DNA from 3 places in the Paenarthrobacter sp. JL.01a genome. Region 2 is predicted to be linked to each of the others. Evidence: riboswitches for the same ligand, from Rfam matches in the RefSeq annotation. Region 2 holds a riboswitch; each other region holds the start of a gene.
What was found. A riboswitch is a leader RNA that binds a small molecule or an ion and turns the genes downstream of it on or off. The one in region 2 is predicted to bind thiamine pyrophosphate.
Positions count from the first base shown of each region.

Region 1 (9,332 bases), 1.3 Mb from region 2:
CGGAGGAAATCCGGCGTGATCTCTTCCCGGCCGGTCACCTTCAAGGTGAAGTCCTTGGCACCCATAACCTTGAGGACGACGCCTTCCCAATTGCGCTTCAAAAAGCATCCCTTCACGAACGGCCACAATTTGTGTGCGCGGCCGATGCCACCTATCTTGAACTTAAGTAAGCCTAACCTAAGCCCGAAAGCAGCCAGAGAACATGACGCCACCCTCCGCCCCGGCAGGTGGTCCCGGAAGCTACCGGGACAACTGGGGCATTCCGCATCTGTGGGCTGAATCGGCGGATGAACTCGCCTTCCTTCAGGGGCGGAACGCGGCGACGGACCGCTCGTGGCAGATCGAGCTGGAACGCTGGCGATCAGAAGGCCGCACCGCCGAAGTGCTGGGCCCCGACGCCGTGGTCTGGGACCGCTTTGCCCGGCAGGCCCGGCTCAATGACACAGCACGCCGCTGCTTCGACAACCTCCCCCACCAGACCCAGCGCTGGTGTGCCCAGTACGTAGCCGGCATCAACCAGGCCCTCGACGACGGGCTTCGCCGCGGCCGGGAGTTCGACGAAGCCCGCTGCGCCCCCGAGCCGTGGCTACCGTGGACCCCGTTGGGTGTCTTCCTGGTGCACCACATCCTCTTCTCGACGTTCCCCAACAAGATGTTTCGGTCCCACGTCGCCCGGACCCTCGGTGAAAATGTCGTCGACCTGTTCAGCATCGAAGCCCCGGTCTGGTCCGGCAGCAACGCCTGGGCCGCCCACGGTTCCACGACGGCGAGCGGGCAGCCGTTGATCGCCGGAGATCCCCACCGCCTCATGGAACTGCCCGGCGTGTACCAGCAGGTGCGGCTAGCGTGCCCGGAATTCGACGTCGTGGGCTTCGCGTTCCCCGGCGTCCCGGGCTTGCCGCACTTCGCCCACACCGGCCACACTGCTTGGGCCGTCACCAACGCCATGGCCGATTACCAGGACCTCTACGTGGAGGAACTCCGCAGGATCCGGGACGCCGACGGCGAACACGTCGAGGCCCGCGGCCCGGAAGGCTGGGAAACCGCCGTCGTCAGTTCCGAAACCGTCAGGGTACGCGGCGGCGACGCCGTTACGGTCGAAATCATCGAGACTGCCCGCGGTCCAGTCATCTCTGAAACGCCCGACGGCGGCGCCCTGAGTTTGCGCTTCCCGGCGCGGGTTGAGGGGCGGCTGGGTTTCGAGGCGCTCCTGCCGCTGCTGCGGAGCCGGAGCGTCGCCGATGTCGAGGCTGCCTTCGATGCCTGGGTGGAGCCCGTCAACAGCGTGGTTGCCGCCGATTCGTCCGGTGCGGTACGGCATTTCGTGGCCGGGCTTGTTCCTCAGCGCAACCCTGCAAACCGCCGCTTGCCTGCACCCGCCCCATCGGGCCGCCACGCGTGGGAGGGGCACTATGCAGCGTTGCCCCGGACCGAGGTCCAGCGGTTTGCCGTGAGCGCGAACGACCGGGCAGCCGGCGGCGGGGAAGCCACCGCGATGGAGTTCGCGCCTGCCCACCGTGCCAGGCGCATCCGGCACTTGTTGGAGTCCGCGCCCGCGGGGACGTTGACAGTGGACGATATGCAGGCCATCCACACTGACACGCTGCTGGGCCCTTGGCCAGTATTCCGGAAGATTCTCAGCGGGCTGCACCCCGGCGCGCTCTCCCCGAAGGCAAAAGACGCGAGATCACAGCTGATGGCCTGGGATGGCCGGATGGACGCGGACAGCCACGAAGCGGCGCTCTTCGCAGCCTGGCGTGGTTCTTTGGTCCGTCGCTTCCACGGGCATGCGGCCCTGGCTCCGTTGAACACGCCCAGCGGATACTCCCCGTTGTTCGGGCCCTGGTTGTCTGTGGCATCGCGCATCGGCTTTGCACTGGAAACGCTGCTGGCCCGGGCCCAGGAACTGGGCATCGACGTGATGACGGAAGCCGTGACGGCGTTGGAGGACACAGCACTGGAAGAGGCCTTGCGGGATGGAGCTTCGTGGGGCGATCGACACAGGCTGTTGCCCGTCCACGTCCTGCCCGAGGCTCTTGCAGCAACGGTGCCCACGGTGGCCCTGGGTGGAGATACCGGTTGCGTGCTGAGCACCGAAAGCCTCCCCGGAGTGGAGGACCGAAGTTTCAGGGGTCCTGTGGCCCGCTATGTCTGGGACCTGGGCGATCGGGCCGGCAGCCGATGGATCGTGCCCTTCGGTGCCTCGGGAGCACCCGGCGACAGGCACTTCGCAGACCAGCTCCCGCTGTGGACCGACGGCCGGGTGGTCCGTGTGACCACCGACTGGTCCGTTCTGGCCAAAGACACCCACTGACACCGGCACCAGCCGCACCAACCGAAGGAAGCCATGACCACCACTGCCCAGGATTTTGCTGCCCGCACCACTGTCTACTCCGAGCGCCTGGACGGCTGGGGCTCGCTCAGGATCATTCCCCTCGTACCGGCCGAGGACATCGGCCTCATCCACGAATGGGTCTCGCAGCCCAGGGCCAGGTTCTGGGGAATGACAGAGAAATCCCGCGAGGAAGTACTGGAGATCTACGAATTCCTGGACTCCTTGGACACCCACCACGCGTTCCTGGTGATCCTCGATGGCGAACCTCTGGCACTGTTCCAGACCTATGAGCCGTTGCACGACCCTGTGGGAGAGGCCTATCCGGCCCGGGCCGAGGACATCGGAATGCACCTGCTGCTGGCACCGGCAACCCGGCCCATTCCGCACTTCACACCCCGCCTTGCAACCGCCCTCATCAGGTACATGTTCTCGCTCCCCGGCAAGGACCGGATCATCGTGGAGCCGGACTCACGCAACGCAAAAGCCCTGCGCCGGCTGGAAGCGACATGTTTCGAGCTGGGCCCCATCATCCAGCTGGAGGAAAAGGAAGCCCAGCTGGGGTTCCTCACGCGGGCCGATTTTGAGGATATCCAGGAGCTGCCGGCCCGCTAGCGCCAGACAAAACTCCACGTCCCTGCGCCCACGGCGGTGAGCACCGCGGCTGCGGCAACCAGCACGCCACCAAGGACCACCCACACGTCCAGGAGTGAATACGTGGATTCGCGCGCCCAGGTCCGTTGGCCGCCGCCGAAGCCACGCGCTTCCATGGTCACGGCCAACCTCGAAGCACGGCGGACAGCCTGGACCAGCAAACCGAAACTCTGCCCCAGCGTCGCCTTGAGCCTCTGCAACGGACTGCCCTGCGAGCCGACGCCGCGGGCGCGACGGGCCATTCCGATGGTCTGCCATTCCTCCGCCATGAGCCCCACCAGCCGCATGGCAGCAAGGGAACCAAGGACAAAGCGGTGCGGCAGCTTCGCTTTCTGGGCCAAGGCGTCGGCAAGGTCGGTCGGGTCTGTGCACGACATCAACAGGATCGCCGGGAGGGCGATCGCCAAACCGCGCAGCATGAAACCCAGCCCCAGCTGAAGGGAACCTTCGCTGATGGACCAGAGTCCGACGTCGAGCAGTACAGCGCCGCTGTCAGCGGCCACAATGGGGGTACTCCAGCCGCCGATGACCGCCGCGATGATCAACGGCCACGCGCGAAGCCACAACAGCCGCAGCGTGAGACCCGCCAACGGGAAGAGCGCCAGTTCCGCAACCAGCGCTGTGGATGCCGAAACCCAGTCGATGGACAGCGCCAGGACCAGCGAGATGAGGAAGACCGCCACGAACTTGGCCAAGGGGTTCGCGCGGGTCAGGAGTGCGTGGTTACCGCGCAGGTTCAATGCGTCCCTCATGCGGCGCCCGCTTCCTGATGCGCGGTTTCGCCCTGCGCTACCGGCCCCAGCCGCAGTTCCGTGCCGCCCAGGACCGCACTGAACTCCTGGTCGTGGGTCACCGACACGACGGCCGTCCCGGCATCGAGCAGCTCCGAAAGGAACGACGCCAGCTCAGCCCAGGTATTGGCGTCCTGGCCAAACGTGGGCTCATCCAGGACCAGCACCTTGGGGTGGGCCGCCAGCACGGTAGCTACCGAAAGCCTCCGCTTCTCCCCGCCGGACAAGGTGTAGGGATTCGCGTCCACCAAATGGCCCAGCCTCAACCGCTCCACGAGTTCGTCAACGCGCTCTTCCCCGTGGCCGAGGTGCTTGGGGCCGAACATGAGCTCGTCCAGGACTTTGCCGGTGACGAATTGGTGCTCCGGCTCCTGGAAAACTGTCCCGATTCGCGAGATCAGCTGATCGGCTTTCCACTTGTACGGGTCAATGCCCGCTCCCTCTGAAAGCTCGACGGCGGCACTCACGGTGCCGCCCACCGGCACCAGAAGGCCGGCCAACGTGAGCGCAAAGGTCGATTTGCCGGCACCGTTCGGCCCAGTAATGGTCAACGCCTGGCCTGCCCTGACCTGGGCGGTGATGTCTTTCTGCGCGGGAACGGGCGGTATGGTCCTGAAGCCCTTCCGCTTGGGCTTTTCCCGTGAAACGGCCAGGTCCTGGGCTGCGAGGAGCAGCTGGTTGGGGCCGTCCGCCTGGCTCCGCGCCCGCGTCGAAGGGACGTAACCCGGGACCCACACGCCGGCTGCCATCAGCATCGACCGTGCCTCGGCGAGAACCTGGTCCGGTGGTCCGTCCAGCAGCGTTCCACCACCGGCAGAACCGGGCTGCAGGACCACGATCCGGTCCACCAGGTCCTTCCATACGGACACCCTGTGTTCCACGACCACCAGCGTGGCGCCCGTCTTGTCCAGGCAGCGCCGCACTGCGTCCCGGACCTCCAGGACACCTGCGGGATCGAGGTTGGCCGTGGGTTCGTCAAGCAGGATCAGCCCGGGCCGCATCGCCAAAATGCCCGCCAGCGCAAGCCGCTGCTTCTGGCCTCCGGAAAGTGCCGCCGTCGGGTGGTCCAGCGCCAAACCGCCGCCCGCAGCGGTACGCAAGCCGACGTCGTCGAGCGCTTCATGCACGCGGGACCAAATCTCGTCCCGGGGCACGGCCAGGTTCTCCGCACCGAAGGCGACGTCGTCGCCCACGCGCGAGAGGATCACCTGGGTTTCGGGGTCCTGCTGCATCAGTCCCGCCCGGCCACGGGACTCGCGGGGCGCGACGCCGTCGATCAGCAGCGAGCCGGTCTCGTCCGAGTCGTCTTCCTCATCACCCAGCACCCCGGCCAGGGCGTGCAGGAGCGTGGACTTGCCGGCCCCCGAAGGACCCAGCAGCAGGACCCGCTCCCCCGGTTCAATCCGGAGGTCCAGGCCCTGGATGGCGGGGGTGGAACGGCCGGCATGCCGCCATCCCCACCCCGCGGCGGAAATGGCGGCAGGCATCATCGAACCGCTGTGTGTGGCGGGCATCAGCTGAAGACTGGCTCCGAAGCGGCCTTGCGCGAGGCGAAGGAGCTCAGGACGCCCGTCTTGGCCAAACCGCGGGTGGCCACCCAGGAAAGGGCCCCTGCGATGATGGCGCCGGAAAGCGTGCAGAATGCGATGTAGGTGAGCTTGTCGATGGCCTCATAGGCGATGTTCCAGCCCCACGGGAGGAAGGAGTCGTTGAGGCCGCAGAAGAGACCCGCGCCTGCGCCTGCGAGGAGCGAGGTGGGCAGGTTGAACTTCTTGTAGCGGAACGCAGCGAAGATGAGTTCGGCTCCCAAGCCCTGCAGGATGCCGGAGATGAGCACCGTGGTGCCGTACTGCGAACCCATGATGAGTTCGCCGGTGGCGGCCACAGCCTCGCAGAACAGGGCTGCGCCGGGCTTGCGGATGATGAGCATGCCCAGGACCGCGGGGATCATCCAGCCGCCGGCGATCAGGCCGGTCAGCGGTGGGTAGGCCGCGTTCATGGGGATGGATACCAGTGCGGCGCCCTGGGACCAGGCCCAGAAGATCACGCCGCCGGCGATGGCGATAAGGGCTGCCACCACGATATCTACAACACGCCAGTTATAACTGGTCTTCTTCACGTTTACCGTGGTCATTTTTCTGCCTCCTGAGGTTACAGGAGGGGAAAGTGCTCCCCGGCTTCCGGCCGGCGTGCGCCGTCCGGACCCGGACACTCTGAGAAGCTCGACTCCCTTGCGCCGGTACTAACCGGATCAGGTTCGAGGGTCTGCGGCTGTCCGCACTCTCAGCGCCCTCGCGTCTCCTGCGTGGTGCAGGATTCGACGGCGGCGCTCCCCTGTCGTTATCAAATCTGCCCTGATGGGCTGGTTCAGTTTACACCTTGGCGTGCTTGGGAGGCCGGGCCAGGCGGGGTAGGCAGGTCATATTCCGCCCTTGCCGTTGCGAGGCCCGCTCTGCGCCCCATTCCTCGCTCGTAGCACGCAGAGCAGGCCCAGCAACGCACCTGCAAGAATGACTTCATGACGGATGTTCCCGGTTCCAGCCTTCCCGACACCACGCCAGTGTCCGAGCCACGCCTCGCAGCCAGCGTGATCCTGCTCCGCGATGCCCCCTCCGGGCTTGAGGCGTTCGTCCAGCACCGGGTGAACACCATGGATTTCGCAGCGGGGATGGTGGTGTTCCCGGGCGGCCGGGTGGATGCCGCGGATCAAGCCGGATGGGATTACCCGGCGGAACTTCTCCACAGCCACGCTGCCGCTTGGGGGCAGAGTTCGATTTCCTCGGATCCAGCCCAGGCACAGAAGGCCGCGGGAGCTGTCCTGGCGGCAGCCATCCGCGAAGTCCAGGAAGAGGCGGGTCTTGCCATCGAGGCCGCAGCCCTGCGCCCGTGGGCCAACTGGATCACCCCCGTCGACATGCCCAAGCGTTTTGATACCTACTTCTACATCGCCAAGCCAGCACCGGAGGCACAGCCCCGGCACCAAACCACGGAGGCTTGGCAATCATTGTGGATGCCTGTCAGCGGGATCCTGGCTGCCGAAGCCGAAGGCAGGCTCAAGTTGATGCCGCCCACGTATTACCTGCTCAAGGAAATCACGGCCTTCGACTCCGTGGACGCCGTTTGGTCGGCCGAACACCCGGTGGTGCCTGTGCTGGCCCCGGTGGGATCCTTGACTGCGTTTCTCAAGGAACGGGAGAACCGCAGGTAGCCTGCCGTACAGCTAGGCTGGGGGCATGAACCTCTTTTTCAAGCTGTTGGGCGCCGGGATCAGCCTCGGCGCAGGCTTTGTCGGTACCAAACTCGTCAACAAAGGCTGGGAAAAGGCCACGGGAAGCAAGCCACCCACAGGCAACGACGACATGGAGACGAGCCTCCGCTCGGCCCTGACCTTCGCCCTTATTTCCGCCTTCGTGAGCACGGTCATCCAGGTCCTTGCCAGCCGGGGCACGCAACAGGCCATCGCCCGCTTCGCCAAGAGCGCCGACATCGTCTAAGCCCGCCTACAGAAGCAACGCGGGGTCACTTATGGCCCTTAAACCCCCTTGGGATGGGCCATAAGTGACCCCGCGTTGCTTTAAGGTTCCAGGGGCTCCCGGCCGGCGGCAGCCCTCTGGACCACGGCTTCGAGTTCGTCCTTGGTGAGCTTCTCGCGGTGTCCGTGCTTGGTCCGGTAGGCGGAGCGGCCCACCATGTGTGCCGAGACCGGTGCCGTGAGCAGCTGGAAGATCCACGCCACCACCAGGATCGGCCACACCCACCACGTGCGCATTTGCAGGCCGATGGCTGAGAGCATCAGGAACAGGCCAAGCACCTGCGGTTTGGTGGCTGCGTGCATGCGGCTCATCAGGTCCGGAAACCGCAGCAAGCCGATCGCCGCGCCAAGGGACATCAACGTGCCGACAATCAGGAACACCACGGTGACGGCATCGATGACGAGGTCCACTCCGGAGGCATCAGGATTCATTGCTCTGTTCCCTCCTCTCGGCCACAAAGCGGGCAACCGTCACCGAACCGATGAATCCGATGATCGCAAGGGCCACCAGCAACATCAGGTTGTTGAGGTGCCGGTTAACTGCCATGTCCACGGCAAGGGCTGCGCCCACGATGGCCAGCAGGACGTCGGAGGCAAGGACGCGGTCCAGCAAGGACGGGCCGATCGCGATGCGGATGATCGCGCCCGCAGCTGCGAGGCTGAGGATCACCGCCGTCGCCACCAAGACAAATTCCTTCACAGCGCTGCCCCTTCCAGGCCGGCACGAGGTTCCGCTTTGAGTGCCTCGACCTCTTCCCGCGTGCCCATGATGCGGATCAGCCCGGCCTCAATGTTCTGTGTTTCCTGGCGTATCTTGGCGATGTCCGCTTCCCCGTAAATGTTCATTGCGTGCAGGTACAGGGTGGACGTGGAACGGTCCACCTCCACCACAAGGGACCCGGGGATCAACGATATGACATGGCCCGTGGCAGTCACCATGAGATCCGAATGGCTCCGCAGGGGAACAGCGACGACGGCGCTGCGGACCTTGGGGCCCTTGACCACCGCCAGGTACAGGACCAGGAAGCTCGCTGCCACCACTTTCACAAGGAAGACCACGGCGAACGGAATGGCACGCAGGATGTTGAACCTGCCGCTGAGTTCAACAGGCGGAAGGTAGAAGAACTTGGCGACAAGTACGGCGATGAGGGCGCCGAAGAGCAGGTTTCCGGGACTGAAGTCGCGCCACAACGCACCCCAGACGATGACCAACCAGATGAGCAGCGGCAGCTCTGTGCGGAACGAGGTAGGTTTGCGGCTCATTTCGCACCACCGTTCTGAGGCAGGGGCGGTACCTCGACGGCGTCGCCCAGCACCGAATGGATGTAGGCCGAGCGATCCAGCATGATTTCCGCTGAACCGTCCGCAATCTGGAAGAGAGGGCCGGCGAAGACCGTCAATGCCACACCGAACACCACCAGCGCCGCCGTGGAACCCACCATGGTCCGCGGCAGGACTCCCACGTTACCGGGGGTCAGCAGCACTGGGTCCGGGTACTCGGCATCTTCGGGTTTGCGCCAGAAGGCCCTGTTCCAGACCCTTGCGATGGCCAGCAGTGTCAGCAGGCTTGTGACCACGCCGCCCACCACCAGCACGATCGCCAAGGGGGTTCCGAGCTCCACGCCCGCCTGCAGGAGGCCGAGCTTTCCAAGGAAGCCGGAGAACGGTGGAATACCTGCCAGGTTCATCGCCGGTACGAAGAACAGCAACGCCAGCAAGGGCGAGAGCTTGGACAGGCCACCCAGCCGGTCTATGGAGGAGCTGCCACCACGACGTTCGATCAGGCCCGTCACCAGGAACAGGCTGGTCTGTACGGTGATGTGGTGGGCCACGTAGAACACAGCCGCCCCCAGGCCGGACACGGAGCTGATGGCCAGCCCGAACACCATGTATCCGATATGGCTGACCAGGGTGAAGGACAGGAGACGTTTGATGTCACTCTGGGCCAGGGCACCCAATATGCCAACCACCATCGTCAGCAGCGCCACCACCATCAAGGGGACGTTGAGGGTGTCTCCAGGGA
Region 1 is NZ_CP104877.1:3,882,821-3,892,152, forward strand. It holds gene N5P29_RS18415 (siderophore-interacting protein) at 1-101, opposite strand, end outside; gene N5P29_RS18420 (penicillin acylase family protein) at 203-2,314, shown strand; gene N5P29_RS18425 (GNAT family N-acetyltransferase) at 2,348-2,947, shown strand; gene N5P29_RS18430 (energy-coupling factor transporter transmembrane component T family protein) at 2,944-3,738, opposite strand; gene N5P29_RS18435 (ABC transporter ATP-binding protein) at 3,735-5,291, opposite strand; gene N5P29_RS18440 (ECF transporter S component) at 5,291-5,911, opposite strand; TPP riboswitch at 5,988-6,123, opposite strand; gene N5P29_RS18445 (NUDIX hydrolase) at 6,296-6,985, shown strand; gene N5P29_RS18450 (DUF4235 domain-containing protein) at 7,011-7,271, shown strand; gene mnhG (monovalent cation/H(+) antiporter subunit G) at 7,352-7,741, opposite strand; gene N5P29_RS18460 (MrpF/PhaF family protein) at 7,731-8,009, opposite strand; gene N5P29_RS18465 (Na+/H+ antiporter subunit E) at 8,006-8,572, opposite strand; gene N5P29_RS18470 (Na+/H+ antiporter subunit D) at 8,569-9,332, opposite strand, start outside.
Region 1: linked by a shared signal. The riboswitch ahead of N5P29_RS18440 (ECF transporter S component) and the one ahead of thiD (bifunctional hydroxymethylpyrimidine kinase/phosphomethylpyrimidine kinase) in region 2 are both predicted to bind thiamine pyrophosphate.

Region 2 (9,332 bases):
CGCGGAAACCACGACGCCGGATGCCGGCTCCCAGCCGGAGTCGCCTGTCGCTGAGGAAGAAGCTGTCGAGGACGCCACGCCCGCTGAAGAAGCCGCCCCTGCTGCGACGTCACTGTTCATGGAGCCCGTTTCCATCACCTCCATGATTTTCCAGGCCCCTGACCTCACCACCGTTCCGCGTGCCGCGACAGCGGAAGAGAAGGACGACGAGGCTGAAGACGACGCCGAAACCGGCGCTGAAGGCGAACTGGACGAAGGTGGCAACCGTCGTCGCCGCCGGAGCCGTGGCCGCCGTGGCCGCCGCGGGACCGAGCGCGAGAATGACAGCGAAGACAGCAGCGACTCCGGGGACGAAGAGGCTCCGGCAGCTGAAGCCCTCGAAGAGGGCGTCACGTCGCGTCGTCGTCGTCGGCGCCGCCGCGGGGATCAGGACCTTGAACTGACCGGCGGCTCGGACGACGACCCGCCCAACACGGTCACCCGTGTCCGCGCACCGCGCCCCATCACGGAAACTGCCCCCTCCAACCGGGTAGCCAGCGTCAAGGGCTCCACGCGGCTTGAGGCGAAGAAGCAGCGTCGCCGCGAGTCCCGCGAGACCGGACGCCGCCGCCAGGTGATCACGGAAGCGGAGTTCCTGGCGCGCCGCGAGTCGGTGGACCGGCAGATGATCGTCCGCCAGCGCGACGACAGAATCCAGATCGGTGTCCTTGAGGACGGCGTGCTGGCTGAGCACTTTGTGTCCAAGACGCAGCAGGACTCCCTGATCGGCAACGTGTACCTGGGCAAGGTCCAGAACGTTCTTCCGTCCATGGAAGCTGCCTTCGTGGACATCGGTCGCGGCCGCAACGCGGTCCTCTACGCCGGCGAAGTGAACTGGGACGCGGTCAACCTCGAAGGCCAGCCGCGCCGGATCGAGAACGCGCTGAAGTCCGGCGACTCCGTCCTGGTCCAGGTCACCAAGGATCCCGTGGGCCACAAGGGTGCCCGCCTCACAAGCCAGATTTCCCTCCCGGGCCGCTACTTGGTGTACGTGCCCGGTGGGTCCATGACCGGCATCTCCCGCAAGCTGCCCGACGTCGAACGCAACCGCCTCAAGCGCATCCTCAAGGACCGACTGCCGGAAAACGCCGGCGTCATTGTCCGCACCGCCGCTGAAGGTGCCTCGGAAGAAGAACTGACCCACGACATCAACCGGCTCCGCGCGCAGTGGGAAGGTATCGAAGGGCAGGCTTCCTCCACCAAGGTGCTGGCGCCGGAGCTGCTCTACGGCGAACCGGACCTTACCATCAAGGTGGTCCGCGACGTCTTCAACGAGGACTTCTCCAAGCTGATCGTCTCCGGTGACGACGCCTGGGACACCATCGAGGCCTACGTCACCTACGTTGCTCCCGACCTGGTGGGCCGGCTCGAAAAGTGGACCAAGGACCAGGACATCTTCTCCGCTTGGCGCATCGACGAGCAGATCCACAAGGCACTCGAACGCAAGGTCTTCCTGCCCTCCGGTGGTTCGCTGGTCATCGACCGCACCGAGGCCATGACCGTGGTGGACGTCAACACCGGTAAATTCACCGGCAGCGGCGGCAACCTGGAAGAGACAGTCACCAAGAACAACCTTGAAGCTGCCGAGGAAGTAGTCCGTCAACTTCGCCTGCGTGACATCGGCGGCATCATTGTCATCGACTTCATCGACATGGTCCTGGAATCCAACCGCGACCTTGTGCTGCGCCGCCTGGTTGAATGCCTGGGCCGCGACCGTACCAAGCACCAGGTTGCCGAAGTGACCTCGCTCGGTTTGGTACAGATGACACGCAAGCGCATGGGTACCGGACTCCTTGAAGTTTTCGGAGAGCAATGCGAGCACTGCGCAGGCCGGGGTGTCGTGACGCACGACGAGCCCGTGGAGCACCGCCGCGCCAACGTTGTGGCCGCCGAGCAACACCGTCCCAACACCGAGGCCCAGCAGCCTGCCGCCCGCACCGAACGCAAGCGCCGCCGCGGCAAGGGCGGAGCGCAGGGCGCTGTCGAGGCACCCGCCCAGGCCCACACGGTACCCGCCGCCCCGGCCGCACCGGTTGCACACCCGGAACCGCAGGATCCTGCGCGCCAGGCGAAAGCTGAAGCGACAAGGGCAGCCTTGGCAACCATCGCGGCGGCCGCGCATGCTGCCCACCTTCACGATGACGAAATCCACAAGGCCGAAGAGCTGGCCCGGGCTGCCGGACAGCACGACGCCGGTGCGGGACCCGTTGGCGCTGTGGCAGTGGACGCTCCGGCGGACCAGGCCGCAGAGGCCCACGAGGCTGCCGTCCGTGAAGCACGCTCCACCCCGGTGCTGCGTTTCGGCGGCGAAGAGGTTGCGTTGCCGTTCGTCGAACACCACGACGAGCCGCAGAGCTCCGAGCCCGCCATGAGCTTGGACCGTTTGGCTGAGGCGTTCTCGCACCTCGGGGCCGCTCCGGCGGCCGAGGAAGAGGGCACCCAGGAAAGTGCAGCGGCTCCGGCCGCCGCAGCCCGGGTTCCCGCGTCAGAGGAAGCTCCTTCGGCTTCGCGTGGCCGCCGGGGCCGCCGGAACCGCAGTGCCAGCAGGGCACAAGGTGCAGCCAACGAGACCAGTGTTGAGCACCACGAGGAAGCTGCTTCGGCTGCCCAGGGTTCAGCCCACGAGTCCAAGGCGCCGGCAGAACCGGTCAGAAAGCCGGCTTCAGAGGGACCCATCATCCTTGGTGTCGGCGTGCCGGCTTCCGAGCTCTGATCGACCCAGCGGTTCCAAGGGCCCTGTAATATCCGCCAAGAGCGGGCATTGCGGGGCCCTTGCCATTACCGGTGCGTTAGGCTGGGGGACTGACACGGGGTGCCAGGCGTTGGGCCGGGCTGAGATCCAGACCCGTTGAACCTGTCCGGTTAGCACCGGCGAAGGGATGTCCTCATGGCTGAGTTGTCGTATTCCTCTGTGTACCCGTTGGTGACTGACCGCAGGCAGACCCCGCGGGTACTGAGCATCGCAGGTTCCGATCCCTCCGGAGGAGCCGGAATCCAGGCAGACCTGAAGAGCATCGCCGCGCACGGCGGCTACGGAATGGCTGCCATCACTGCCCTGACTGCACAGAACACCCAGGGTGTCAGTGCGGTGCACGTACCTCCGGTGGAGTTCCTGCGGCAACAGTTGACCGCGATCAGCAGCGACATCGCCATCGATGCCGTCAAGATCGGGATGCTGGGGGACGCAGAGGTGATCGATGAAGTCCGCAGGTGGCTCGGGGAAGTGCGTCCCGCCGTCGTCGTCCTTGACCCGGTGATGGTAGCCACCAGCGGTGACCGCCTCCTGACGGAGTCGGCAGGGGACGCTCTTCGTTCCCTTCTTCCGTTGGCGGACCTCATCACGCCCAACCTGCCGGAGCTTGCCATCCTGTTGGGCGAGCCTGAGGCGCCCGATTGGGCGTCGGCCCTGGAACAAGGCAAGCGACTGGCCGCAGAGTGCGGCAACACCGTGCTGGTCAAGGGCGGGCACTTGGCGGGATCGGAGTGTCCGGACGCGTTGATCAACACCGGTGGCTTGTTGGAACAGGACATCGTGGAGGTAGCCGGTCCCCGGATTGACACAAAGAACAGCCATGGCACTGGGTGCTCGTTGTCTTCGGCGCTGGCTACGGTCCAGGTACGTACGGGTGACTGGGAAGCTTCGCTGCGAGAGGTGAAACCGTGGCTGCTCCAAGCGCTGAGGGGGTCAGCTGGGTTGGAGGTGGGCGAAGGCAACGGGCCCGTGGACCACTTCCACCACCAGCGCAAGCTCCACACCGGCGGGTTCGCTGCCACGTTGTGGAAAGAGGCCGTCCCTGAACTTGAAAGAATCCATGAGCTGAACTTCATCCAGGAACTGCAGTCCGGGCAGTTGCCTGAGACGGCGTTCAGCTACTACCTGGCACAGGACGCCATCTATTTGAATGGCTATTCCCGCGTGCTGGCCCGGGCAGGTGCCTTGGCGCCGACTGAAGAGGAACAGCTTTTCTGGGCCAAGGGCTCCCAGCAGTGCCTGGAAGTTGAATCCGAACTGCACAGGAACTGGCTGAGCACCCGTGAGGCGTCGGACGTGACCGGGCCGGTGACCAAAGCCTATGTGGACCACCTGCTGGCCGCTTCGACGTCGGGCAGCTACGCAGTGGTCCTGGCCGCGATCCTCCCTTGCTACTGGTTGTACGCGGAGGTGGGGCAAAAGCTCCACGCCGCTTTTGTGGAGGCTGGCGCGTCAGCCGCCCATCCTTACGCGGAGTGGCTGAGGGCGTATGCCGACGAGGCCTTTGCCGCCGCTACCCGCGAGGCCATCACCTTTACCGACGCAGCGGCCGTCGCAGCCTCTGATCGTGAGCGGCTGGACATGCTCGAGGCCTTCCGGCAGTCCTGCCGCTACGAGACCGCGTTCTTCGATGCTCCCCGGCTTTACGCCCTGGGCCATGCGGCAATCGGGTAGCAAGGCCGGTTTGCTCCGCGCGCCGGATCGCGTGAAGCGTTGCCGGACCTGTAGGCTGTATGGGCACGGTGCCGGGAGAGTCCGTTACGACTCGTGACGCAAGTCACGTGGCAGCCTCCGGATCCGGCCTCATTTGCAGCTGAGGGTCAAACTAGCGTAATCTTGATCTTCGGTGCTTACGCCAACACTTGGGTTATGCCCCGTGGAATTGTCCATGGGATGACTCGCGGGCTTCGAACAGGAGTCCACGGCGTTGAGGCACAGCGCGAACCCAGCCTGATTTTTCGGCTCCGGGTTCCGCACGCAAATTTAGTTATAAACGTCGAGAGAAGTGAGTACCCAAGTGGTGTACGCGATTGTCCGCGCAGGCGGCCGCCAAGAAAAAGTTTCCGTTGGAGACTACGTAACGCTGAACCGCGTCCCCGGTGGAGCCGGCAGCACGCTTGAGCTGCCCGCCTTGCTCCTGGTTGACGGCGACAAGGTCACCTCCGCTGCTGCGGAACTGGCCAACGTCAAGGTCACGGCTGAAATCCTCGAAGACCTCCGTGGTCCGAAGATCGTCATCCAGAAGTTCAAGAACAAGACCGGCTACAAGAAGCGTCAGGGTCACCGTCAGGAACTGACCAAGATCAAGATCACCAGCATCGCGTAACTTTCGTTACCGCTGTTCAGATTTTCAGTTTCCCAGAAATTTAGAGGCAGGCATTTCAGATGGCACACAAAAAAGGCGCGAGTTCCACTCGCAACGGTCGTGACTCCAACGCACAGTACCTGGGCGTCAAGCGCTTCGGTGGTCAGGTAGTTTCCGCCGGCGAGATCATCGTCCGCCAGCGTGGAACCCACTTCCACCCCGGTGCAGGCGTTGGCCGCGGTGGCGACGACACCCTGTTCGCCCTGCAGGCCGGTGCGGTTGAGTTTGGTACTCGCCGCGGCCGTCGCGTAGTGAACATCGTTGCTGCTGCAGCTGCAGAGTAACAACAAGTTCTGAACCGGTGGAGCGGGCCAAACGGCCCGCTCCACCGTTCTTTTAACCGCATTACAATCGACTAGGGCGCCCCGGGCGCACTGGTTTTGCAACAGCGCTGGCAACAGCAACAACGCTGGAAACAGCAACTGAGGAGATCCACGTGGCGAGCTTTGTAGACCGGGTAGTACTGCATGTATCCGGCGGAACCGGCGGCCACGGCTGTGTCTCCGTGAAGCGCGAGAAGTTCAAGCCGCTCGGTGGTCCCGACGGAGGCAACGGCGGCAATGGCGGCGACGTCATCCTCCGCGTCTCCGCGCAGACAACCACGTTGCTGGACTACCACCACGCACCCCACCGCCACGCCACCAACGGTGGCCCAGGCATGGGCGACTGGCGCGGTGGCAAGAACGGCGAAACCCTCATTCTTCCCGTGCCTGACGGCACTGTGGTCAAGACCAAGGACGGCGAGGTCCTGGCCGACCTCGTCGGTGAAGGCACCGAGTATGTTGCAGCCGCTGGTGGCCAGGGCGGCCTCGGCAACGCGGCCCTGTCATCGCAGAAGCGCCGGGCCCCTGGTTTCGCGCTGCTCGGCATCGAAGGCGAATCCAGCGACATCGTCCTGGAACTGAAGTCCATTGCCGACATCGCACTCGTCGGTTTCCCGTCCGCCGGCAAGTCGAGCCTGATTGCCGCCATGTCCGCCGCGCGCCCGAAGATTGCGGACTACCCCTTCACCACCCTGATTCCCAACCTCGGCGTGGTGGAAGCGGGCGATGTCCGCTTTACCATCGCCGATGTCCCGGGCCTCATCGAAGGTGCCAGCGAAGGCAAGGGCCTTGGCCACAACTTCCTGCGCCACGTCGAGCGTTGCGCGGCTCTTGTCCACGTCCTTGATTGCGGCACGCTGGAATCGGACCGCGATCCTTTGTCCGACCTCGCCATCATCGAAGCCGAACTTGAGAAGTACGCGGTGGACATGAGTTATGCCGGCGCCGACGGCGAAGTTGTTCCGTTGAACGAGCGCCCCAAGCTGGTCGTTCTCAACAAGGTGGACCTTCCTGACGGCAAGGACATGGCAGAGTTTGTCCGCCCCGACCTCGAAGCACGCGGTTACCGCGTCTTCGAAGTGTCGGCGACCAGCCACGCGGGCCTGCGCCAGCTCGGATTCGCCATGGCTGAGATCGTCAAGGCCGCGCGCGACGCCGTCCGGACCGCTCCGCCGAAGGTGGCTGCGCCGGTCCTGCGGCCGCGTGCCGTCAACGAATCCGGCTTCAAGATCCGCCGTGAGGAAAAGAACCTCGAACCGCTGTTCCGCGTTCTGGGCGAAAAGCCCGTGCGCTGGGTCAAGCAGACCGACTTCACCAACGAGGAAGCCATCGGCTACCTCGCCGACAGGCTCGCGAAGCTTGGCGTTGAGACTGAGCTGTTCAAGGTCGGCGCCAAGCCTGGCGACACCGTGGTCATCGGTGAGGATGATGGCGTCGTCTTCGACTGGGAGCCCACCATGATGGCCGGTGCCGAACTGCTGGCAACGCCGCGAGGCACCGACATCCGTATCGCCGACATCGGCGACCGGCCCACCCGCTCGCAAAAGCGCGAAGAGCAGATCGAGCGCCGCGAAGCCAAGGCTGCCGCACGTGCTGAGCTCGAAGCCGAGCGCAAGGCGGGCATTTGGACTGAATCCGTCAGCGGTCGCCGTGCGCGGACAGTGAGGGAGAGCACCCTGGATTCCGGTGATGACGACTAGGACCGTCGAAGCTCCCGGGGAAGCGGCAGGATTGGAACGCCAAGGGATAGCTGACGCCAAACGGATTGTGGTCAAGGTGGGATCCTCCTCCTTGACCAGCATCAAGGGCGGCATCTCGGAGAAATCCCTGACCCAACTGGTCAATGCCCTCGCCGGTAAGCGAAACGCAGGCACTGAGATCATCCTGGTGTCTTCGGGCGCCATCGCCGCCGGATTGGCACCCTTGGGCCTGGCAAAACGGCCCAAGGACCTCGCCACGCAGCAAGCAGCAGCGAGCGTCGGTCAGGGACTCCTCATGGCGCGCTACACGCAGGCCTTCAACGCCCACGGGGTCACTGTGAGCCAGGTTCTGCTGACAGCCGATGACCTGATGCGCCGAACCCAGCACACCAACGCCTTCCGTGCCTTGGACCGATTGCTGAACCTCGGTGTGGTGCCGGTGGTCAATGAAAATGACACCGTGGCCACCCACGAAATCCGTTTTGGCGACAACGACCGCCTCGCGGCACTCGTGGCGCACCTCGTCCGCGCCGACGCGCTCGTGTTGCTCTCCGACGTCGACGCCGTCTATGACGGTCCTCCCTCCCAGGGTGCCCGTCGCATCCCGCTGGTCCGCGGCCCCCAGGATCTGGAGGACGTGACCATCGGCAAGGCCGGCAAGGCCGGTGTCGGAACCGGTGGCATGATGACTAAAGTCGAGGCCGCCTCCATCGCCGCGGGCTCCGGCATCCACGCATTGGTAACTTCCACGGCCAACGCCGCAGCCGCCCTTGCGGGCGAGGACGTCGGAACCTGGTTCGCGGTGAACGGCAACCGTAAACCTGTCCGCCTTCTGTGGCTGGCCCATCTGGCTACGGTTCACGGCAGGTTGACCCTCGACGACGGCGCCGTGAAGGCCGTGCGCGACCGGCACCGCTCGCTGCTTCCGGCAGGAATCGCGGGGGTCAGCGGTGACTTCGAAGCCGGGGATCCCGTGGAGATGGTGTCACTGGACGGGAGCATCGTGGCCCGTGGCCTGGTGAACTACTCATCCCAGGAGCTTCCCCGCATGCTGGGCCGGACCACGCAGGAGCTTGGCCAGTCCCTGGGGCAGGGCTATGACCGTGAAGTTGTTCATGTTGACGATCTGGTGCTTCTGCAGAGGCCCCGCTCATCTAAACTGGGTGCATGACTGAAGCGCTGACCCCTGACGCCCCCGTGATTTCCGACGTTACCGGTACCACCGGCCACGCACCGGAGAGCCCTGCGGCAGGACGCCTTCCGTTGTCACCGGAAGAGCTTGAGGCTGCCGTCCACGCCATTGCCGACCGTTCACGCAAGGCTGCCCGCCGCCTTGGACAGGCAAACCGTGCGTGGAAGGACCGTGCGCTTCGTGCCATCGGTGCCGCCTTGCTGGAGAACCGTAAGCAAGTACTCGAGGCCAACGCCAAGGATGTCGCCGCGGGCCGCTCCAACGGCACCTCCGCAGCGCTTCTTGACCGCCTCACGCTGACTCCGGAGCGTATTGACGGCCTGGTTGCTGCGTTGGAGAACCTGGCCGGCTTGCCCGATCCCGTGGGCAATGTGGTCAGGGGGCAGACGCTGCCCAACGGCCTTCGCCTTCGCCAGGTCAACGTCCCCATGGGCGTTGTCGCTGCCATCTATGAAGCCCGTCCCAACGTCACGGTCGACATTGCCGGCCTGGCCCTGAAGAGCGGCAATGCGGTGATCCTCCGGGGTGGTTCTGCTGCCGCGAACACGAACGAGGCCTTGGTCCGGATCCTCCGCGACGCGCTGGATTCGGTGGGGCTTCCCGCTGATGCCGTCCAGACAGTCGACCAGTACGGCCGCGAGGGTGCCAACGTCCTGATGCGGGCCCGTGGCCGTGTTGATGTCCTCATTCCCCGGGGCGGACGGGACCTCATCCAGACCGTGGTGAACAACTCTTCGGTTCCCGTCATTGAAACCGGAGAAGGCAACGTCCACATCTTCATCGACGAATCTGCCGGTGAAGAGATGGCCGTGGAGATTCTCCTCAACGCAAAGACCCAGCGTCCCAGTGTTTGCAACACCGTGGAGACGCTGCTGGTGCACTCGGGTTCCACCACGCTGCCGGCGGTTGCGGCCGCCCTGCGGAAAGCCGGAGTGACGCTCCACGTCGACGACCGGATTGC
Region 2 is NZ_CP104877.1:2,554,594-2,563,925, reverse strand. It holds gene N5P29_RS12055 (Rne/Rng family ribonuclease) at 1-2,752, shown strand, start outside; TPP riboswitch at 2,838-2,936, shown strand; gene thiD (bifunctional hydroxymethylpyrimidine kinase/phosphomethylpyrimidine kinase) at 2,927-4,465, shown strand; gene rplU (50S ribosomal protein L21) at 4,809-5,117, shown strand; gene rpmA (50S ribosomal protein L27) at 5,177-5,440, shown strand; gene obgE (GTPase ObgE) at 5,593-7,179, shown strand; gene proB (glutamate 5-kinase) at 7,169-8,350, shown strand; gene N5P29_RS12025 (glutamate-5-semialdehyde dehydrogenase) at 8,347-9,332, shown strand, end outside.

Region 3 (9,332 bases), 440 kb from region 2:
GATGGTGCTCGGCACCGCAGCAGCAGCGGCCGTGGTGGTCTATCTCGGACGTACACGTAACAAGCACGACACTGAGGCCCTGACCAGGGCGCTGCGTCTCTAGGCGCGAAACAGGCTCTAGGCATTAAACAAGGATGACCATCACCTCCAGGTGATGGTCATCCTTGTTTAATGCCCGGTTAGAGGAACTCCGCCCGGCCCTCCATCGCTGAGGACGCCAGGGCGTGCTCACGCCGTGGAATCCGGCCTGCCTGCTTGGCAAGCCGGCCGCCGATGACGGCGTGTTTGAAGGCCTGCCCCATCTGCACCGGGTTCTGCGCCCGGGTCACGGCCGTGGCCAGCAGCACGGCGTCACAGCCCAGCTCCATGGCGAGGGCGGCGTCGGAGGCAGTGCCGATACCGGCGTCCAGCACCACAGGGACGGAGGCACGGGACACGATGAGTTCAATGTTGTGCGGATTGAGGATGCCCAGCCCGGTTCCAATGGGCGAGCCGAGCGGCATGACGGCCGTGGCACCCAGGTTCTCCAGGCGCAGGGCCAGCACGGGATCGTCATTGGTGTAGGCGAACACCTTGAAGCCGCGGTTCACCAATTGCTCGGTGGCGTCCACCAGTTCAACAGCGTCAGGGAGCAGCGTGTGCTCGTCCGCGATGACTTCCAGCTTGACCCAGTCGGTCTCCAGCGCCTCGCGTGCCAGTTCCGCCGTCATCACGGCGTCCTTCGCCGTGAAACAGCCGGCCGTATTCGGCAGCACCCGGATGTTGTTGTCCACCAGCAGCTGGAACAGCGAACCCGTTTCAGCGGTCGAATAGCGCCGCATGGCCACGGTGGTGAGCTCGGTTCCGGATGCCAGGAGTGCGGCTCCGAGCCCGTCCAGGCTGGGCGCACCTCCGGTGCCCATGATCAGCCTGGAGCCCAGTTCGACGCCGTCAATCACCAAAGCGTCCGTGCGGATTTCCGTGTTTGCCTGCGTCATCGTTCAGCCTCCCTGTACTGCGGTCACGAGTTCGAGTTCGTCGCCTTCGGCCAGCGCGGTGACCGCCCATTGGCTCCGCGGTACCACCTCGGAGTTGCGGGCGACGGCGACACCCAGCTTCCCGCCGTCGGCCGCCTGACCCCGGTGATCCAGGGCACGGCCGGTGACGGCGGTGACCACACTGCTGACGGAGGCGCCATCGAGCACTTCGTGCACGGCGCCGTTGAGCTTGATGTTCATACTGTTTCCTTGCTGTGGAGAAAGCAACGCGGGGTCACTTATGGCCCCCTGAAGGGGTTTCCATGGGCCATAAGTGACCCCGCGTTGCATTGAAGCGGTCAGGGCGGAAGATGGACCAGCGCGGGTCGCTGGAACCGGAGATCAGTTGTCCAACGATCGCGGCGGCGACAGGAGTAAGGAGGACTCCGTGCCGGAAGAATCCCGTGGCGATCACCAGGCCTTCGACTTCCCCCGTGGAGTTGCCTACGCGACCGAGCAGCGGGGCATTGTCCGGAGTTCCGGGACGCGCCCGGGCAGTCGCCTCAAGGAGTTCCAGTTCGGCAACTGCAGGCACCAGGACCTGGGCGTCACGCAGGAGTTGGTAGACACCACCGGCAGAGACGGCGTTGGAGGTCGCAGACAAACTGTCCTCGCGTTGCGTAGCGCCGATCACCACGGTTCCGTCTTCCCTCGGAACAATGTAGACAGGCACTCCGCGGACCATGCCCCGGACCGTCGCTGTTACCAAGGGACTTAAGTGGGCGGGGACGCGCAGCCGGAGGATGTCTCCGTAGACCGGCCTGACCGGAAGGCTGAGCCCCTCAGGAAGGCCCTCCAAGTGAGTAGCTCCGAGTCCATTGGCCACGACCGTTTCGGCGGCATGGACGGTGCCGCCGTTTTCAAGCTCGACGCCGGAAACACGGTCTCCGTCCCACAGCAACCCGCGGGCGGAGGCGTCAATGGCGAACCCGTCCCTGGCCCCCTGCACCCAACTGCCATCGTTTGGTGCGTGCGCAGCCAGCCCGGCCAGCAGATGCCCGGCCAGCTTCCGTGGATCCACCTGATGATCGGCGGGAATGTCGAAGGCACAGGAAATTTGCGGGCTCAGCAGTGGTTCGCGGTTCCTTGCTTCACGCAAGGAAAGCGGTTCGACCTCCAGGCCCGCCGCGAGCTGAACCGTGCGAAGGTCTGCTAGCGCCCGGCGGTCCGCAGCGTCGGCACCCACGGCGAGGGTCGGCGTCGTGCTGTATCCAGTGGCCTCCACTGGCTGAGGTAGGCCACCCACGAACGATGGCCACAATCGGGAAGACTCGAGCATGAGCTCCAGGAGGTCTTCTTCCTGGTAATGGAGTTCGCTCACAGGTGCCAGCATGCCGGCGGCGGCGAACGTAGCGCCGCTGGCGGGCGCCGGATCGATAAGGACCACGGAGCGGCCCAGCTTCCGCACTTGATGGGCAATGCCCAGGCCGATGACGCCTCCGCCAATGACAGCGACATCTGCGTGAATGGCTTCTGCCATCTGATTCCTTCCCTACGCCGGTACTAGCCGGATCAGGTCAAGCGGTCGGCTCTTAAGCCCTCTCAGCCGGACGGTCACAATGACGGTCGTCGCGGCTCCCGCGGTACGTGCCCAGTTTAGAGGAACTACTGTGGTTTCCATGACCCAGCATGAATCCCTCGCCTCGGCCCGCCTCTACCTGTGCACTGACGCGCGCAAACGACAAGGCGATTTTGAAGACTTCGTGGATGCAGCCTTCCAGGGCGGCGTGGACATCATCCAGCTCCGCGACAAGACGATCGAAGCGGCCGAGGAGTTGGAGTTGCTGGCCGTCCTGCGCAGCGTCGCGGAACGGCATGGGCGGCTGTGGGCAGTGAACGACCGGGCCGATATCGCCAGTGTTTCCGGGGCTCCGGTGTTCCATGTGGGCCAAAAGGACCTGCCTCTTGAGATCGCCCGCACCTTCCTCCCCGCCCCTGCCGTCATTGGCTTGTCCACCCACACTCCCGAGCAGGTCAATGCGGCCATCACGGCCTCACCGGGCGACGCGGGACTGGATTACTTCTGTGTCGGCCCCGTGTGGGCGACCCCCACCAAGCCCGGCCGTGAAGCCGTGGGAACCGGCTTGGTCACATATGCCGCAGAGGCGATCAGGCGCGCGGAGGAGACCACCGGCGGGGCCGTTGATTTGCCCTGGTTCGCAATCGGGGGAATCGACCTCGGCAACGTCGAAGAAGTAGTTGCCGCCGGAGCCAGCCGCATCGTCGTCGTCCGCGCCATTACCGAAGCGGAAGACCCGACGGCGGCAGCCAAGTCGCTGCTCGAAGCCCTCGACGCCGCTTAGCGGCAGCTCAGCAGGGTACCGCCGGCAACACGCCCGCGGCCGCTTGGCGGCTGCGGGCTTTTTGCCGGTGGGCGTCCAAGACTATCGGCCTGTTTCGGGCTACGCTGATTTTCGTGTCACATCACCGGATAGCGCCCAACGTCGACGATTCATCGGACCAGCTCGCCGCAGCCCTCGCGGCCCTGAGGACGGAGCTGGAGCTGCCCGGCGAGTACCCAGTTGAGGCCGTGCAGGAGGCGCGCGACGCCGTCGAATCCCTTCACCTTCCCGACCGGGACCTGAAGGACATTCCGTTCGTGACGATCGACCCTGCGACGTCCACCGACCTCGACCAGGCCCTGTTCATTGAGCGTGCCGCCGAAGGGTACAAAGTCCTTTACGCGATCGCCGATGTTCCATCCTTCGTGGCTCCCGGAGGGGCCTTGGATGCGGAAACGAGGCATAGGGGCCAAACTCTTTACGCTCCAGACGGGCGTATTCCCCTACACCCCGAGATCATCAGCGAGAACGCCGGAAGCCTGCTGGCCAACCAGGACTGCGGGGCCTTCGTCTGGGACTTCGACCTGGATGCAAGGGCGGAAGTGGTGAACGTTTCCGTTGCGCGTGCCACGGTCCGCAGCCGCGCCAAACTCAGTTACGCCGGCGCCCAGCAACAGATCGACGACGGAACGGCGCCGCCCGTACTTGAGCTCCTCAAGGAAGTTGGACTCAAAAGGGTCGAGTTGGAGCGGCTTCGCGGTGGGGCAAGCCTCAATATGCCCGAGCAGGAAATCGTCCAGGTGACCGACGGCGGGTACCGCATCATCGCAGCGCCCTCACTGCCGGTGGAGGACTGGAATGCGCAGATCTCCCTCATGACAGGGATGGCAGCGGCCCAGCTCATGCTCGATGGCAAGATCGGCATCCTGCGGACCATGCCTGCCCCCGATGAAAGATCACTGCAGCACTTCAGGCGGCAAACTGCAGCCCTGGGCAAGCCCTGGGACGGCAAGGTCTCCTACGGTGAGTATCTGCGGACACTGGACGCTTCCGATCCGAAACAGCTGGCCATCCTGCACTCCGCCGGGACGCTGTTCCGGGGCGCCGGCTATACGCCTTTTGATGGCGAAGTCCCCGAAACGGTGATCCAGGCAGCCATCGGTGCCCCCTACGCCCACACCACCGCTCCGCTGAGGCGGCTCATCGACCGCTTTGTCCTGGTGATCTGCGAAGCACTGTGCAACAACAAGGAAATCCCCCGCTGGGCGCGCGAGGCCCTGCCGTCCTTGCCCGAGATCATGGGCGCTTCCGATCAATTGGCAGGGCGGTTGGAACGTGCGGCACTGGACACGGTGGAGGCCGCGCTGGTGGCGGGACATGTGGGCCAGGAGTTCGACGCCGTGGTGATCTCCGGCTCCAAGCCATCGAACGGGAACGGCAATAACAGCAACGGCAACGGCAACGGCGGCCCCTACGGCGTGGTGCAGATCGCTGAGCCCGCTGTCACGGCACGGTGTGACGGGGAACTGGAGTCCGGCACCAAGGTCAGGGTCCGCCTCGTGAAAGCGGAAATTGCCACCCGGGAGATCAGGTTTGAGCTCCTGGACTGACGCGCTCTGCCGCACGATCCGGGCTTTATGGCTCCCAGAGGATAGACTGGGTGTGTAGTAATGGATGCCCGGTCGTTGATTCAGTTAATTTTTGAACTCAACAAGCCCGCCCCTACGCGATCTTGAGATGTACCAACTGGTCACCAGTGCCAGTACTTAGATAGCCCGCGATCGGCTTCCACTGGACTTGCTTGCGCGCCCGTTCTGCTCCGGTACGGCTATGCCGTCCCGTTGAGCATGCAGCGCCAATGCCCAAATGAATAAGGAAACTCCCTGTGAGTGAATTGCACATCCATGAAGTCCTGACGGACTCCACCGGAACTGAAACCATCGAACCCGAGGAAACGATCATCTCGGATGAGACGCCCCACGAGATCGAAGAGAAGTCGTTTGCGGACTACAACGTCCGTGCCGACATCGTCGAATCACTGGCTGACGCCGGGATTACCCACCCCTTCCCCATCCAGGCGATGACCCTTCCCGTCGCTTTGAGCGGCCACGACATCATCGGCCAGGCCAAGACGGGTACCGGCAAGACACTTGGCTTCGGCATTCCCGCGTTGCAGCGCGTCATCGGCAGGGACGATGCCGGCTACGAGAAACTCGCTGTCCCCGGCGCCCCGCAGGCCTTGGTCATCGTCCCCACCCGTGAACTTGCCGTGCAGGTGGCCAACGACCTCCAGGCTGCGTCCCGGAAGCGCAATGCGCGCATTGCCACCATTTACGGCGGCCGTGCCTACGAGCCCCAGATCGAAGCCCTGCAGAAGGGCGTCGAAATCGTCGTTGGCACCCCCGGCCGCTTGATCGACCTCTACAAGCAGAAGCACCTGAGCTTGAAGAACGTCAAGATGGTCATCCTTGATGAGGCCGACGAAATGCTGGATCTCGGCTTCCTTCCCGACGTCGAGACCCTGATTGCCGGCACTCCCGCAGTACGCCAGACCCTCTTGTTCTCGGCCACCATGCCTGGACCGGTCATCGCCATGGCACGCCGCTACATGACGCAGCCCACCCACATCCGGGCCGCCGACCCGAACGATGAAGGCCTGACCAAGCGCGACATCCGCCAGCTCATCTACCGTGCACACAGCATGGACAAGACCGAAGTTGTGGCCCGCATCCTCCAAGCCAAGGGCCGCGGACGCACCGTAATCTTCACCAAGACCAAGCGCACCGCTGCAAAGGTTGCCGAAGAACTGGTGGACCGTGGCTTCGCCGCCGCTGCCATCCACGGTGACCTGGGACAGGGCGCCCGCGAACAGGCCCTGCGTGCCTTCCGCAACAACAAGGTGGACGTTCTGGTGGCGACCGACGTCGCCGCCCGCGGTATCGACGTCGAGGACGTCACCCACGTCATCAACTACCAATGCGTCGAGGACGAGAAGATCTACCTGCACCGTGTTGGCCGTACCGGCCGTGCAGGCAACAAGGGCACTGCCGTGACTTTCGTTGACTGGGATGATGTCCCGCGCTGGGCCCTGATCAACAAGGCTCTTGGACTTAACGTTCCGGAACCTGTCGAGACCTACTCGTCATCACCGCACCTCTACACCGACCTCGACATCCCCGAGGGCACCAAGGGCCGCCTGCCCCGTAACAAGCGTGTCCTCGCCGGCGTCGAGGCCGAGGTCCTGGAGGACCTGGGCGAGACCGGCAAGAAGAACTCACGCTCCGGCGGTTCCGGCCGCGACGGCGGCCGTGACGGCAAGCGCGACGGCGGCCGCGGCCGCAAGTCCACCGACTCGGGCGAAAGCAAGGGCGACGGCGGACGCAACCGGACGCGTCGCCGTCGTACCTCTGAAGGCGAAGCAGCTCCGGCCGCAGGTGCCACGGAATCCCGCACTGCGACCGCGGGCAATGCCGAAAAGCCCGCACGCGCACGTCGTACCCGTACGCGCCGCCGCAATGGCGAAGTTGTTTCAGGCGAGTCGGCTTCGGCCCAGCCGGGCAACGCCGAGGCCTAAAACCTTCAATGGCTGAAACTGTTTGGGCGCCGGACGGCGGCAACATGGTGGTGCACGCGGATAACGCGGAATTCCTTCCAACGCTGCCGGACGGCGCCTTCACACTCATTTACGTGGACCCGCCCTTCAACACGGGCCGGGTCCAGCGGCGCCAGGAGACCCGCATGGTCCGCAACGCCGACGGCGACGGCGACCGCGTGGGGTTCAAGGGCCGCTCCTATGACACCATCAAGGGTGCCCTGCACAGCTACGACGACGCTTTCAGCGACTACTGGTCCTTCCTCGAGCCCAAGCTCGTGGAAGCGTGGCGGCTGCTGGCCGACGACGGCACCTTGTACCTGCACCTCGATTACCGCGAGGTCCACTACGCCAAAGTGATGCTGGACGCGATCTTCGGCAGGGAGTGCTTCCTGAACGAGATCATCTGGGCCTATGACTACGGCGCCCGGGCCAAGAACCGCTGGCCCACCAAGCACGACAACATCCTTGTCTACGTCAAGAACCCCGCCAAGTACCACTTCGACAACGAGGAAGTGGACCGCGAGCCCTACATGGCTCCGGGCCTGGTGACCCCAGCCAAGCGCGAGCGTGGAAAGCTGCCTACCGACGTTTGGTGGCACACCATCGTCTCCCCCACCGGGCGCGAAAAGACCGGCTACCCCACCCAGAAACCCGAAGGACTGGTGCGCAGGATCGTCTCCGCTTCGAGCCGCAAGGACGACTGGTGCCTGGACTTCTTCGCGGGCTCGGGAACCCTCGGCGCCGTGGCCGCCAAGCTGGGCCGCCGTTTTGTGTGCGTGGACCAGAACGAACAAGCCATCGAGGTCATGCGGAAACGCCTGGGCAGCAAGGCCGGATTCCACGAGCTGTTGCCGACCGGCCTCCAAGCCTGACCAAGCGGCACTGATCGCCGGTGATCGGGCAAGGGCCTGCTTAGGCCGCGCCCTTCACGAACGCCGTCACGGAGTCCGCAATCATCTGCACGGCAATGGCGGACAACAACAAACCTGCGATCCGGGTGACCAGCTCCACGCCGTTCTCACCGAGGACGCGTTGGACCACGCCTGCGAAGCGCATCGCGAGGTAGAGCGAGGCCAAAACCACCGCGATACCGGTCCCCACGGCGAGGTAGTCTGACAGTTCAGTGGACTGCTGCACGAACACCATCACCGCAACGATCGCACCGGGCCCGGCCATGAGCGGCGTTCCCAGGGGCACAAAGGCGACATTCTTGTACTTGGCCGCGTTCTCCTCGCCGCTGGTGTTGCCTGTCAGCAGCTGCAAGGCGATAAGCACCAGAAGCAAACCGCCCGCGCCCTGCAAGGCAGCCAACGAGATATGCATGTAGTTCAGGATCGACTGGCCGAAGATCGCAAACAGGACAATCACGCCGGTAGCGACCAAGAGTGCCTGAAAAGCTGAACGGTTCCGGTCCTTCGCCGACAACTGGGCCGTCAGGGACATGAAGATCGGCACCGTTCCCGGCGGATCCATGATGACGAACAGGGTAACGATCACCGAGGCCAGCAGTTGCAGGTCCATCAGCGGGCCCCTCTCCCCGGGCGGGTCCTCTTCACCGGACCACCGTGCTGCCAGTCGCCAGCTCTTCGATCCGCGCCAGTACTTCCGGGGTGGTCAGGTTCTCCCCCAGCAGGTTCGGTTTGCCGGTCCCGTGGTAGTCGGAGGAACCGGTCATCAGCAGACCGTGTTCGGCGGCCAGGGCACGCAGGAACCTCCGGCCCTCTTCCGGGTTGTCCCGGTGTTCAACTTCCACGCCCAGCAAGCCGGCGTCGATCATGTCCCGGTACGTCGCTTCTCCCACGGTGCGTCCCCTGGAGGACGCCACCGGATGGGCGAAGACAGGTACGCCTCCCGCTGCGCGGACAAGCTCGACGGCGAGGGCGGGGTCGGGTGCATAGTGCTGCACGAAGTACCGCGAATGTGAGGTCAGGATGGTGGTGAAAGCCTCGGTGCGGTCGGCCACGACCCCCGCCGCCACCAAGGCATCGGCAATGTGTGGCCGGCCCACGGTCGCGCCGGGAGCTACGTGGTGGATGACGTCATCCCATGTCAATGGATAATCTTCGGACAACAACGTGACCATGTGCTCGGCACGTGTGAGGCGGGCGTCCTTGGACTTGGTGATTTCCTCCAGCAGCCCGGCATGGCCGGGATCGTGGAGGTAGCTGAGCAGATGGACGCTGATCCCCTTGTCCGTCCGACAGGAGATCTCCATGCCCGGGACGAATGCAATGCCATGTTCCCTTGCCGCGGCGGCTGCCGATTCCCAGCCATCCGTGGAGTCGTGGTCGGTCAGGGCGACGGCGTCGAGCCCCGCGGCCACGGCGGAAACAATCACGCCGGTCGGTGTCTCAGTCCCATCGGAAACATTCGAGTGCGCATGCAGGTCTATCCTCACTTTCCCAGCCTATGGGATGAGCGCCTGTTTGGCCGGTTGCG
Region 3 is NZ_CP104877.1:2,990,345-2,999,676, forward strand. It holds gene N5P29_RS13995 (hypothetical protein) at 1-103, shown strand, start outside; gene N5P29_RS14000 (thiazole synthase) at 180-977, opposite strand; gene thiS (sulfur carrier protein ThiS) at 981-1,217, opposite strand; gene thiO (glycine oxidase ThiO) at 1,252-2,496, opposite strand; TPP riboswitch at 2,488-2,608, opposite strand; gene thiE (thiamine phosphate synthase) at 2,636-3,319, shown strand; gene N5P29_RS14020 (RNB domain-containing ribonuclease) at 3,433-4,908, shown strand; gene N5P29_RS14025 (DEAD/DEAH box helicase) at 5,184-6,872, shown strand; gene N5P29_RS14030 (DNA-methyltransferase) at 6,881-7,765, shown strand; gene N5P29_RS14035 (MarC family protein) at 7,806-8,414, opposite strand; gene N5P29_RS14040 (PHP domain-containing protein) at 8,446-9,291, opposite strand.
Region 3: linked by a shared signal. The riboswitch ahead of thiO (glycine oxidase ThiO) and the one ahead of thiD (bifunctional hydroxymethylpyrimidine kinase/phosphomethylpyrimidine kinase) in region 2 are both predicted to bind thiamine pyrophosphate.